DNA from 2 places in the Lysinibacillus sp. RS11 genome. Region 2 is predicted to be linked to the other one. Evidence: riboswitches for the same ligand, from Rfam matches in the RefSeq annotation. Region 2 holds a riboswitch; the other holds the start of a gene.
The links. Region 2 has a riboswitch for cyclic di-AMP ahead of AB9L17_RS01395 (APC family permease). Riboswitches for the same ligand answer to the same signal wherever they lie in the genome.
Positions count from the first base shown of each region.

Region 1: it holds a riboswitch for cyclic di-AMP, as region 2 does, so the genes downstream of both, AB9L17_RS16730 (TrkH family potassium uptake protein) here and AB9L17_RS01395 (APC family permease) in region 2, are expected to answer to the same signal.

Region 1 covers NZ_CP168124.1:3,227,537-3,233,736, forward strand. The annotation lists gene floA (flotillin-like protein FloA) at 1-732, opposite strand, end outside; gene AB9L17_RS16720 (NfeD family protein) at 736-2,064, opposite strand; gene rpsU (30S ribosomal protein S21) at 2,397-2,570, opposite strand; cyclic di-AMP (ydaO/yuaA leader) riboswitch at 2,925-3,067, shown strand; gene AB9L17_RS16730 (TrkH family potassium uptake protein) at 3,205-4,542, shown strand; gene AB9L17_RS16735 (potassium channel family protein) at 4,568-5,224, shown strand; gene AB9L17_RS16740 (manganese catalase family protein) at 5,292-5,861, opposite strand.
Region 2 covers NZ_CP168124.1:250,714-256,913, reverse strand. The annotation lists gene AB9L17_RS01395 (APC family permease) at 1-1,730, opposite strand, end outside; cyclic di-AMP (ydaO/yuaA leader) riboswitch at 1,913-2,066, opposite strand; gene AB9L17_RS01390 (PepSY domain-containing protein) at 2,243-2,770, opposite strand; gene AB9L17_RS01385 (PepSY domain-containing protein) at 2,940-3,611, opposite strand; gene AB9L17_RS01380 (HAMP domain-containing sensor histidine kinase) at 3,608-4,903, opposite strand; gene AB9L17_RS01375 (response regulator transcription factor) at 4,893-5,588, opposite strand; gene AB9L17_RS01370 (Nramp family divalent metal transporter) at 6,075-6,200, shown strand, end outside.

The DNA of each region.
Region 1 (6,200 bases), 1.9 Mb from region 2:
TGCCTGCGCTTGTTCAATTTGTAATTCTGCACCGATGTTTTTGCCGATATCAACGTCTGCAATATCGATCGATAAGATTTCAAATGCTGTCCCAGAATCTAGACCTTTTGATAATACAGTTTGAGAAATCATATCAGGATTTTCAAGAACTGTCGTATGACTAGAGGCACTACCGATTGTAGAAACGATCCCCTCACCTACACGGGCAATAACTGTTTCTTCACCAGCACCACCGACTAAACGTTCAATGTTTGCGCGCACTGTAATACGTGCCTTCGCTTTTACTTCAATCCCGTTCATAGCAACACCTGCAATAAATGGTGTTTCAATAACTTTCGGGTTAACAGACATTTGTACAGCTTCTAATACATCACGACCTGCTAAATCAATTGCCGCACAACGTTCAAATGTTAACTCGATATTTGCACGATGAGCTGCGATTAACGCATTGACTACTCGGTCAACATTACCACCTGCTAAATAGTGACTTTCAAGTTGATTAATCGTAACAGGTAATCCCGCTTTATGTGCTTTAATTAACGGGTTCACGATTCGTGATGGGATTACACGACGTAAACGCATCCCGATTAACGTGAAAATACTAACACGGACACCTGCTGCAAGTGCAGAAATCCACAGCGCCACTGGCACAAAGGTAAAGAATACCGCGAGCACAATAAACAATACGACTAGCCCTGCAATTGGACCTATTAAAGCTAAATCAAAACCCATTTGCTATTCCTCCATCTCTTTTTCTGTTGGTCTCACAACAATACGCGAGCCTTCTACTTTAATAATTTCTACATGTTCCTCTGCATCAACGTAGCCACCTTCTGATACTACGTCAATACGTTCACTACCAAATAGCATTGTACCTGCCGGACGGAGTGGTGTAATTGTTTTACCCACTTTTCCGAGCAACTCTGTGCGATTAACGTTAGACACATAGCCTTCTTCCGTTGTTGTCGCATCCAACAAGACTAGCTTGTTTAAAACATGCAATTTTTTACCGAAAAATTTCATCAGAATCACCATTCCTATTATCGCTACAACAAGAGCAATGAAAATCGCTAAAATCATTTGCATCATGTTTGCACCTGCCAGTATTAGACTTAGTAATATAAGTACACCACCTAAAACACCAACAATACCTCCGGGGACAAAAAACTCCGCAATGACAAGAGCTAAACCTACAATAAATAAAAGTAATGTTTCATACCCAGCCAAGCCTGCTACCATATGACCGAAGAAAAATAATCCAAGAGCTGACAATCCCATTACACCCGGAACACCAAAACCTGGCGAAAACAGCTCCATGACAAGCCCTAAGCTAGCAATCGACAACAGTATTGGTATTATTATTGGATTCGTAATAAAACGAGCAATTTTTTCTGAAAAAGTAGGTTCAATCTGTACGACATCACTACCTTTTAATTGCGTTTTTTCTAAAAGGTCTTGGAAATTCGAAACGGTTTCTTCAGAATAACCAACTTCTTTTGCCTCTGAAGCAGATAAAGTTAATAATCTCCCTTTTTCTGCCCGATATTGTGGTAAATTAATGGATGCATCAGCCATTGCTCGTGCATATTTTGGATTGCGATTTGACGATTCCGCAGCTGCCTCCATTTGAGCAAGCCACGCACTATGAGCCTTTAAATCTGCCATATTCCCTGCTGAGTCGATTACTGCAGCCGCACCGATTGTTCCATTTGGCACCATATAGATTTCATCCGCATGTAAGGCTAAAAAGGCACCTGCAGAATGCGCGTCTTTGTTAATATACGCAATCGTACGTATGTCCGTTGCATCCATAAGCATAGCAATTTCACCCGCTGCATTCACGAAACCTCCAGGCGTATGAATGTCTAGAATTATTGCTGTTGCACTGTTTTCTTCCGCCTCTTTAAAAGCTCGTTCTAAAAATGCGTGAAGCCCTCGTTCTACTTCATTATGAATAGGTATGTGGTAGACCTTGCTACTTGCAAAAGCCGACGTTAATGGAAACGCTAACAAAAAAGTCATCCAAATAACTAATAAATAGCTGAGGAACCTCCGTCTTCGCATCTTTTTCCCTCCCTTCTAACATGCTTCTCTACTGTATATACGACTGACCATGTAAAAAGTTTCACAAATCCTAATAATTTTATTATACAGTGATTATTACATCTGTGGGACTTTATTAGTCGATATAGTTACCAATGTATCAACGGTAACATAAAAAGCCGAATGGATCGCAATGATCACATTCGGCTTCTTCGATATGTACGTAAATTTGAGCACAAAGTAAAATACCCGAAATTAACCAAAAAATGATTAATTTCAGGTATATTTTTGTCTGCTCAGTGAATCATACAATTGCGTGTTATGAACGTAGGGATTTTTAATGGGAAATTAAATTACCACTTACGTTTACGTGCAGCTTCTGATTTCTTTTTACGTTTAACGCTAGGTTTTTCGTAGAACTCGCGCTTTCTAACTTCTTGAATTGTACCACTTTTTGATACAGTACGTTTGAAGCGGCGAAGAGCATCTTCAAGCGATTCGTTTTTGCGAACGACAGTTTTTGACATCTCTCTTTCCCTCCCTCCGAACACACGTCAGTACACAAATAGGCAAATAACCTTCTGCTGTGTACTAAAGAATTATAACGTATTGTCTAAAAATGGTCAATAGAAAGTGTAAGAATTAATATGGTGAATTTTTAATTTTATTTCTTGAGGAATTTCAGGTTGATTTTTTGACCACAATAAATTGAATCTTTTCATCTTCGGAGGTATCTTTATCCCCGCTGATTATTAGGGCAGATAGACCCCACCTTGTTTGCCCTTGGCGTTCTCGTGCCCGTTAATGAGGGATAATTATGTATTTCAAAAAAATTTATGGTTTACAAAAAATAGAATATAGGCGTAGAATAATCACATTCAATTGCATAACAGCCTAATCTCAATAATGTTTGAGAACGGAGGAACCAGTATTTTGGGGTTAATTCTGCATGAGCAGAAGGAATGAGAAACTCTTTCGCCATTCTACCCGTCAGCTAACTTCGTCGGCTCCAGCGAAGGGGGTCATGTTAGACCACTATTATGAGTATGTTTATTTTTTAAGCCTTTATAATCTTGAAACATACAAAACAGTTGGTCTTTTTATTATGTAAATTTTTTTAATGATTTTAAAAATCTTTATCCAAACATTGAGGAGATTAAAATGAAAACAGTTAAAAATAAATTAAATCCTCCTAAAATACTGGTGTTGGGCTTTGCAACTATTATCCTGATTGGAACACTTTTGTTAACTCTTCCTATTTCGACAGAGAATGGTCAGGGACTTTCTTTTTTAGACGCATTATTTACGGCGACTTCTGCAACGTGTGTAACTGGCTTGGTTGTTGTGGATACTGGCGATACATTTTCAGTATTTGGAGAACTAGTCATTTTATTTCTTATCCAAATTGGTGGATTAGGCTTTATGACGTTTGCAACATTATTATTTTTACTATTAGGAAAAAAAATTTCCTTAAAAGAAAGACTTTTATTAAAAGAGGCCTTCAATAATATTACAATGGCTGGTCTTGTCAAATTGGTTAGACGGATATTACTTTTTACTGCAGTAATTGAAATAATAGGTGGTTTAATTTTATCTATCCGTTTTTCGTTCGATATGCCTGTAGGTAAAGCTATATATTATGGTTTTTTCCATTCCATCTCGAATTTTAATAATGCTGGATTTGATTTAATGGGGGGCTTTAATGGGTTGACCGAATATGTAGACGACCCGTTTATCGTTTTAACTATTTGCGCTCTTATTACAATTGGGGGCTTAGGGTTTATCGTCATAAATGAACTATATGAATATCGGGAAACAAAACGCCTTTCCGTGCATTCAAAAATTGTATTAACCACAACGCTTATTTTAACAGTTGGCTCGACGTTTTTAATTTTCTTATTTGAATATGGAAATAGCAAAACTATTGGACCATTGTCTGAATGGGGCAAATTTCTTGGTTCATTATACCAAGCTGTTACCCCAAGGACTGCTGGTTCTAATACTCTTCCTATAGGAGACTTAACACAATCCACACTATTTTTAATCATCTTACTAATGTTCATTGGTGCAGGTTCTGGTTCCACTGCTGGCGGAATAAAAATAACAACCTTCGCGCTTTTAGTTGCCACGATGTGGTCACAAATTAGAGGGAAAGAAGATGTTGTCCTCTTTAGACGTAGAATAGTTAACGAAACCATATTAAAAGCTTTAACAGTCACAATGTGCGGAATGATGATTGTTATACTCGTCACGTTTGTCTTAAGTATTACCGAGCAAGGACATAGTTTTATGATGTATTTATTTGAGGCAACCTCTGCGTTTGCTACAGTTGGACTTTCAATGGGTCTAACTCCAGAGCTATCACCTGGTGGCCGACTCGTCATCATATTGACAATGTTTGCAGGTAGATTAGGTCCATTAACAATTGCTTTTGCCATAACAAAACGACGGAAATCTGAGGCATTCCGTCATCCTAAGGGAAATATTATGATTGGGTAATCACGATAAAGGAGTGTAGAGTGCAATGTCTATTAAACAATATGCTGTAATTGGCCTAGGTAGATTTGGAACAAGTGTAGCTCGCAGATTACATGAAGCTGGGCAGGAAGTTTTAGGAATCGACATTAATGAGGAAAGAGTCGAAGATGCCGAACTATATGTGACACATGCAGTAGTCGCTGACACGACAGAAGAAAAAGCTCTTACCTCTTTAGGAATAGGCAATTTCGATTATGTCATCGTTGCAATAGGCAATGATATGCAATCGAGCATTTTAACCGTATCGTTATTAAAAGAACTTGGCATCAAAAAAGTGATTGCAAAGGCTCTTGGAAAAAGACACGGGCAAGTTTTAGATAAAGTAGGAGCTGACTGGATTATCTATCCTGAAAGAGATATGGGAGAGCGAGTTGCCAATCAGCTTCTCTCACCCAATATGCTAAACTATATTGAATTATCAAAAGAATACAGTATAGAAGAAATTATGATTCCTTCAAAGATGGCTGGACAAAATATGCGAGATTTAGACCTTCGCGCGAAATATAATGTAAGTGTCATTGCCATTGTTCGAGAAGGAGACATTATCATTTCTCCCTCACCTGAGCAGATTATTGAAAAAGAAGATTTATTAGTAATGATTGGTCACCGGAAGGATCTTGCTTTATTCGCAAATATCGAATAAGCAATCAAATAGGGTATATCAAAAGGAGTTTTCTTTTGATATACCCTATTTCTTTTTCTTATTTGCTTTAAAAGAATTTCTTTCGATCTCTATCATCTTTTAAAATCTCTACAGCTTCTCTGAAACGTTGAGAATGGACAACTTCTCGTTCACGTAAAAATTTCAAGCTATCATTTAAATCCGTGTCATCTGATAAATCAATAATCCATTGATATGTGGCACGTGCTTTTTCTTCAGCTGCAATATCCTCATATAAATCAGCAATCGGATCCCCTTTAGCCTGAATATATGTTGCAGTAAACGGTGATCCAGCCGCATTTTGATAAAACAATGCTCGATCATGATTGGCATAGTGCTCGCCAAGGCCCGCTTCTTTTAGCATCTCAGGAGTAGCATCCTTAGTGAGTTTATAAATCATTGTTGCAATCATTTCTAAGTGGGAAAATTCCTCGGTCGCTATATCGGTTAACAACCCCACCACTTTATCAGGAATAGTATAGCGCTGATTCATATACCGAAGTGCTGCTGCTAATTCTCCATCTGCACCACCATATTGCTCAATTAAATACTTTGCTAGCGTCGGATTACATGTACTCACCTTTACAGGATATTGGAGCTTCTTTTCATAATACCACAAAAATAATTCCTCCTAGTTACTCATAATCAATTATGCCTCTGCATAATTGCGTCCGAATTCCGTGACATATACCGGAGACTTTAGACCAACAGATATTTTTTGTGCGAAAGCGCAGTGCTAACGTAGCGGCAGCACAAGGGTTTCGTCTGTGCAAAAGCGTAGCGGCAACAACAACAACAACAACAACAACAACAACATAACGTTGGTCACTCAGGCGTTTTCACAGGATGTGAAGTTCTTAGCCTGAGTTCCTTTATTTCAGCGGATGTTTAGGCATCTGATGAAAGTAACCCACCCCCGCATTCATTTCAACACCTTTAGGGGTGGTGGACTTCTGCA
Region 2 (6,200 bases):
ATATGATGCCATCCTTTTTTTGGTATAAATTGTGGGATAACAACTGTTACTTGATGTCCTGTTTTCGCACATTGATGTTCAACCTTATTAATAAATTTCATCAACGGCTGTGTAATACTTCGATATGGTGAATAGTATGTTACAAGCCGTACATCTGGCTGCCAAGCTTTCCATTTCTCTTCAAAAGCTTTTGCGTCATCTTGATCGAAGGCTACGTAAAAGGCAATAATTTTGTCGACCTTTAATGAATGTGCGTAATGCAAAGTGTTTTCAACTACTTTCGTAATACCAGCGACAGGGACTATGAAAACATTCCCCTCAATAATAGGTAGCTCCTCATTATTTAATCTTAACTGCTCACCAACTGCTTGATAATGGTGTTTAATTCGATGAAACGTCAAAATAATTATTGGTAAAAAGATAAATACTGGCCATACTTGAGGTAATTTCGTCACAAAAAACATCATGGCAACAATAAAGGAAATAACCGCTCCAATCGTATTTATTGCAAATTTTGCAACCCAACCTTTTGGCTTTTCACGCCACCATTTCCGCATCATTCCGGCCTGCGCTAACGTAAACGGAATAAAAACACCAACTGCATAAAGTGGAATTAAATGTTCTGTTGCCCCATCAAATAAAATGATTAAGACAATGGCAGCTAAACCAAGCATCAAGATTCCATTTGAATAACCGAGACGATCCCCACGGATTTGGAACATTCTTGGGATAAAACGGTCTTTCGATAAATTGACTGCTAGTAAAGGAAAGGCTGAATAACCTGTATTTGCAGCGAGTACTAAAATCATTGCTGTTGTACCCTGCACTATATAGTAAAAGAAATTGCGTCCTACACTTGCCTCCGCAATTTGCGAAACAACTGTTTCTTCTGCATTTGGAGCAATTCCATAAAAATAAGCTAGACTCACAATACCGATAAATAGTACCGCTAAAATACCGCCCATCGCAAGTAACGTTTTAGACGCATTTTTTGGTCCTGGATCTTTAAAATTAGGAATAGCATTTGAAATAGCTTCTACACCAGTCAAAGCTGAGCTTCCTGATGCAAATGCCTTTAATAATATAAAAAGACTAATTCCTGCAACGGGTGTACCAACCTTTGGACTCAACTCTGCTGGAACTTGCCCTGTTGCTACATTATAAATCCCCACTCCAATTAATATCAGCATGACAGCTACAAACAAATATACTGGATACGCTAATATGGATGCAGATTCTGTAACACCACGTAGATTTAAAAGCGTTAAACATATAACAAAAAACACAGCGATAAACACGTTATAAGGATGCAGACTTGGAAATGCCGAAGTAATCGCATCTGTCCCGGCCGATACACTTACCGCAACGGTTAGAATGTAATCGACAAGTAATGAACCACCCGCGACGAGACCGGCATTGACACCTAAATTCTCCCGAGAAACTACGTATGCTCCACCACCATGTGGATACGCAAAAATAACTTGACGATACGAAAAAATAAGTGCTGCCAGTAACACAACTACCCCAGCAGCAATCGGTAGAGAATACCAAAAGGCAACAGTACTTACTGTCATGAGCACAATTAAAATTTGCTCAGGTCCATACGCTACTGATGACAAAGCATCTGACGACAGTATGGCAAGTGCCTTTCTTTTATTAAGCTTTTGCTCCCCCAATGTATCGGATCTCAACGGTTTTCCGATAACATAACGTTTTAATGAGGATTTCATATACAACACCTTCTAGTTTCATGGGATGTGTTTCGCATTTCTAAATCGATTACACCTTCGCATAATCGGTATCTGTGTAGTCCACTGGGGCTTATTTTCGTTTTTGAATGAAGATAAAAAAACGTCCACAAGTCATCACTAAATACGACTTGTAGACGCTCATTCGTCTGCCAAGCTCCAACTTTTCTGCTCTTAACGCTTACGAGGTTAGCTGTCGGATTCGGGCCTGAGTAGCCCTACCCTTCAAAAAATGAAGAGATTCACCCCAAGGATTATTGTTAAACAATCCGTAAAAACTGGGTCCCCCGCGTTCAGTTGCTTCAGCGATTTAGAAATTTGAAACCTTTATAATGATGTCATATTACGCTCGTATTAAAAAAAAGTAAAGAAGAAAATTTTTTATTATTATAAGTGAAAAGCATAGATATTCTCTCAGGTAGTATGTAATTACTCACAGAACTAAAAAAGCTATCTTAAAAGTATTGTCCCACTTTTAAGATAGCTTATGCACATTAGTCCTCAATATCTTGTTCAAAGCCTATAATTTCACCTGTAGATGAATCAACATCAACTTCGTATTCTTGCTGTCCGTTTCTGATTTCGATTTCGTAAATCCCATCATCAAGTTTAATTTTAGTCACTGTACCCTTTGCCTTTGTTAAGGCCTTTTCAATAGCCTGCTCTTTTGTGATTTTAGTTGTTGTAGTGGAAGCAGTCATCTTGTCATACGTATCATCTTGATCTCGACGTTCCTTCTTTTGCTTTAATAGCTCACCTGTATAGGCATCAAATTTTAAGTCATGCTCTTCAGTATCCGTGTACACCTCTACCTCATAAACTGAGCGGTATTGATTCTGCTCAAACTCAATATCAGTTACGGTACCGTTGACAACTTTTAGTGCTTTTTTCTCAATTTCCTGCATTGATAATACCTTTTTTTCTTGGGCATTACCTGTTAATAAAGTTGTTGATCCAATAACAGCTCCAACGCCAAGTACACCGACTAACGCTGGGATTAAAATGATTTTTTTCATCTTCATCTGTTCATCTCTCCTTTGTTTTATCCCGCATACATCTGGCTGAACGCCCCTCAAGTCAAGCAGCTGAGGTAACCAAAAAGTTAAGCGGGGTTGTACTTTATCTATTCTTAGCTTATCAAGCGAAGATGATAGAACAATAAGAGAAACATTAGAATTTCATTAGAATTACTTAATGATCTTCATCCCATGTGACGGACATCACCTTCCCAGAGATTGCATGTATTTGGAAAACAGCTTCTTCATTCTTAGTTTCAATTTCAACTAAATAATAGCCACCATCCTCTGTTTCCTTATAATCAATGGAATCTACCTCACCATTTAGTTGTTGGAGAGCAATCTTCATTGCCTGTTCTTTAGAAATAACATTGACAATTTCTGGTTGACCAACTGGCTGAACATTTTTTTTAGACAAGACATCACCTGTATAGGCATCGAGTGTGAGATCCCTTTGTTGATCCTCTTTTTCAACACGTACAGTGTAAATGTTATCTACTAACACGACACTCTTAATATCCCCATAATCCTTCTCAACCATATGTCGTATTTGCTCTTCTGTTAACGGTAATTTACTTTCCACTTCCTTCAATTTTAAATTTGTAATTTGCTGTGTAGTTGCATCTAGCATCACCATATAAGTTGCACCATCTCGTGTAAATAGCATTTCATACTCATTTCCTTGATTTTTAGCCTTTGTTACATGACCGTTGTAGATTTTTTCAATATGATGAATTGCCTGTTCTTTACTAAGAGGCTCAACATGAAAGAAGCGATACTGAACAAACCATAGCGTTCCACTACAGAGAAGGATGATGGCACCAATTATCAATAGCCATTTTTTCATTGTTGCTCCCCCTTTGGTACACGTAGGGTAAAGCTTGAGCCCTCGCCAATTGTACTTTCAACATCAATCGTAATACCAAGCTGCCCTGCAAGTTCATGGGCAATAGCGAGCCCTAAGCCTGAGCCTCCAGTTTTACGGTTGCGGTCCTCCGCCACACGATAAAAACGCTCAAATAAATGGGGAATATGCTCAGCTGGAATCCCAACCCCAAAATCTTGAATAGTAATGAGAACATACTCAGAAATGTCTGTAGTATGTATGTGGACTTCTCTCTCACTATATTTTCGAGCATTATCAAGTAAAATAAAGAGCAACTGTTTCAACATTTTTTCATCGCTATAAATATAGTTTGGCATTTCAGCATCGACGATGAATCCGCGATGATAAGCCTGTTGCATTTGCGTGGCCACCTTATTTAAGAATGGAGCAAGCTCTAACTGAACAAAATGTACGTCAAGATGCTCCTTGTTTTTGGCTAACTCCAGCAATTGCAACACCATTTCATGCATGCGCGATGATTCATTCACAATGGCTTGTAGCGATTCCTGCGCTACCTCCTTATTGTCAAAGCCTCTGCGCAATAGTAATTTTGCATAGCTTTCAATCACAGTAATAGGCGTTTTTAATTCATGGGAAGCATTTGACACAAATTGCTGTTGCTTTTGGTAATGCTGTTCAAGCTTCTCCATCATTATGTTAAAAGTACGATTTATATTTGTTAACTCATCCCGGCCTTTGTCGGGAATATCAATTTTTTCGTACTTTCCAGTAGTTGTACTTTTTAACATCGTTTTATTTAAGCGTTCAAGTGGCAATAGAATAAGGCGACCAAGTGCTAAACTCGCTAAAAATATAGGAATTGTTGCAACAATTGAAACAACCACCAATATCGCTTTCAGCAAACCTAATGTGCTTGCCACTTCCTCCACTGACTGCTTTAATTTTATTTGCACAACTGTTCCGTCTATCCAAATAGCTGGCATAGTGAAGCTAATGTATGGGACATCAGGCATCTCTAGTGTAGCCTGAACCTTCATGATTACGTGCTGTTCATCATAAATATACACTGCTCCATCTGTTGGCATATAAGCTCTTAAAACTTGCTGTAAGTTAGTTTGTTCATTTAACTGACTCAATGTAGAACTTAGCTCATTTGCTCGTGCTTGGAGCTGTTTATATTCGGTACTATAAGAAAACTTTTCATACAAAAAATAAATTCCACTATTCGTTGCTACTAACATAACAAGCATTAATAAAGTCGTTAGCAAATGAATTTTTGTTTTAAGTCTCATGTTTGTGCTCCTTCAGCACATAGCCAACACCACGCACCGTTTGGATAATGGGTGTATCATTAGCAGCTTCAAGTTTTTGTCGAACATAACGAATATAAACATCCACAACGTTCGTATCCCCATAATAGTCATACCCCCATACAGCCTCTAAAATTTGCTCACGCGATAGTACCTGCTTTGGGTGTTTCAATAAATATAAGAGAAGATCATATTCACGAGGTGTCAATTGAACCCCTTCCCCATAATAAACAACCTCTCGTGTTTGCTCATTAATGGATAATTGCTCAAATGCCGGTTGAACTTGTTGGTGGTTACTTCTTTGAGAAAATCTTAAAGCATTTCGAATGCGAGCAAGTAATTCTTCAATATCAAACGGCTTTGTTACATAATCATTCGCTCCAAGATCCAGACCCTTTACCTTATCTTCAACCTCACTCTTTGCGGTCAGCATAATTACTGGCGTCTGTGATTCTGTTGCACGAATACGCTTTAGCACATCAATCCCGCTCATCTCAGGGAGCATAACATCCAATAAGATTAAATCCCATTGCTGCTCACGGTATTTAAGCAAACCATCTGTGCCTGTATGTACTGTGTCAGCCTGATAACCCTCAAATTGAAGCTCTAACTGTAGGACCCTTGCAATATTCTCTTCATCCTCTATTATTAAAATTCGCTTGGTCATGCCGAATCATTCCCCATCATTTTCTTCTCATCGTAAACGATACAAGGGGTGAAAGTCTAATTAGAAAATGATGAGAATAAAACATATGCTTCTACCTCCAAAACGAAACTACTCATTTAGGGAACAACAGGCATACTCTCAACAAAATTTCTTAACTTAAAATTTCTGATAGTCTTGGTTCCATGCATACTTTAACTACATAAAGTGAAACTGTAATCAGTGGGGGTTTCTTTATCCCTACTGGATAGAGGAACACAAGCTAAAACCTAAAACCTTCACATCCTGTGAAAACGCTTGTGTGATCAACATCCTGTTGCCCCTAACCAATCGTACTTTTACCCGCAGTTAATGCAGAATAAATATTGCGTTACAAAAAACAGGCAAAAGTCTTCACATTTTTTTGCTCAAGTTATAAAATAGTAATATACTATTTTCCTAAAGGAAACTTTATTTCTTCTACGATACTTTTTGAAACGAGGGAACAACATGGTTTACAAACGACTAACAAAACCGTCTGCTGAGGCGGTTTTAGACGGAGATATAACAGGCTGGCGACGAATTTTACCGTTTCTTGGTCCAGCCTTTATCGCAGCAGTTGCCTATATTGATCCA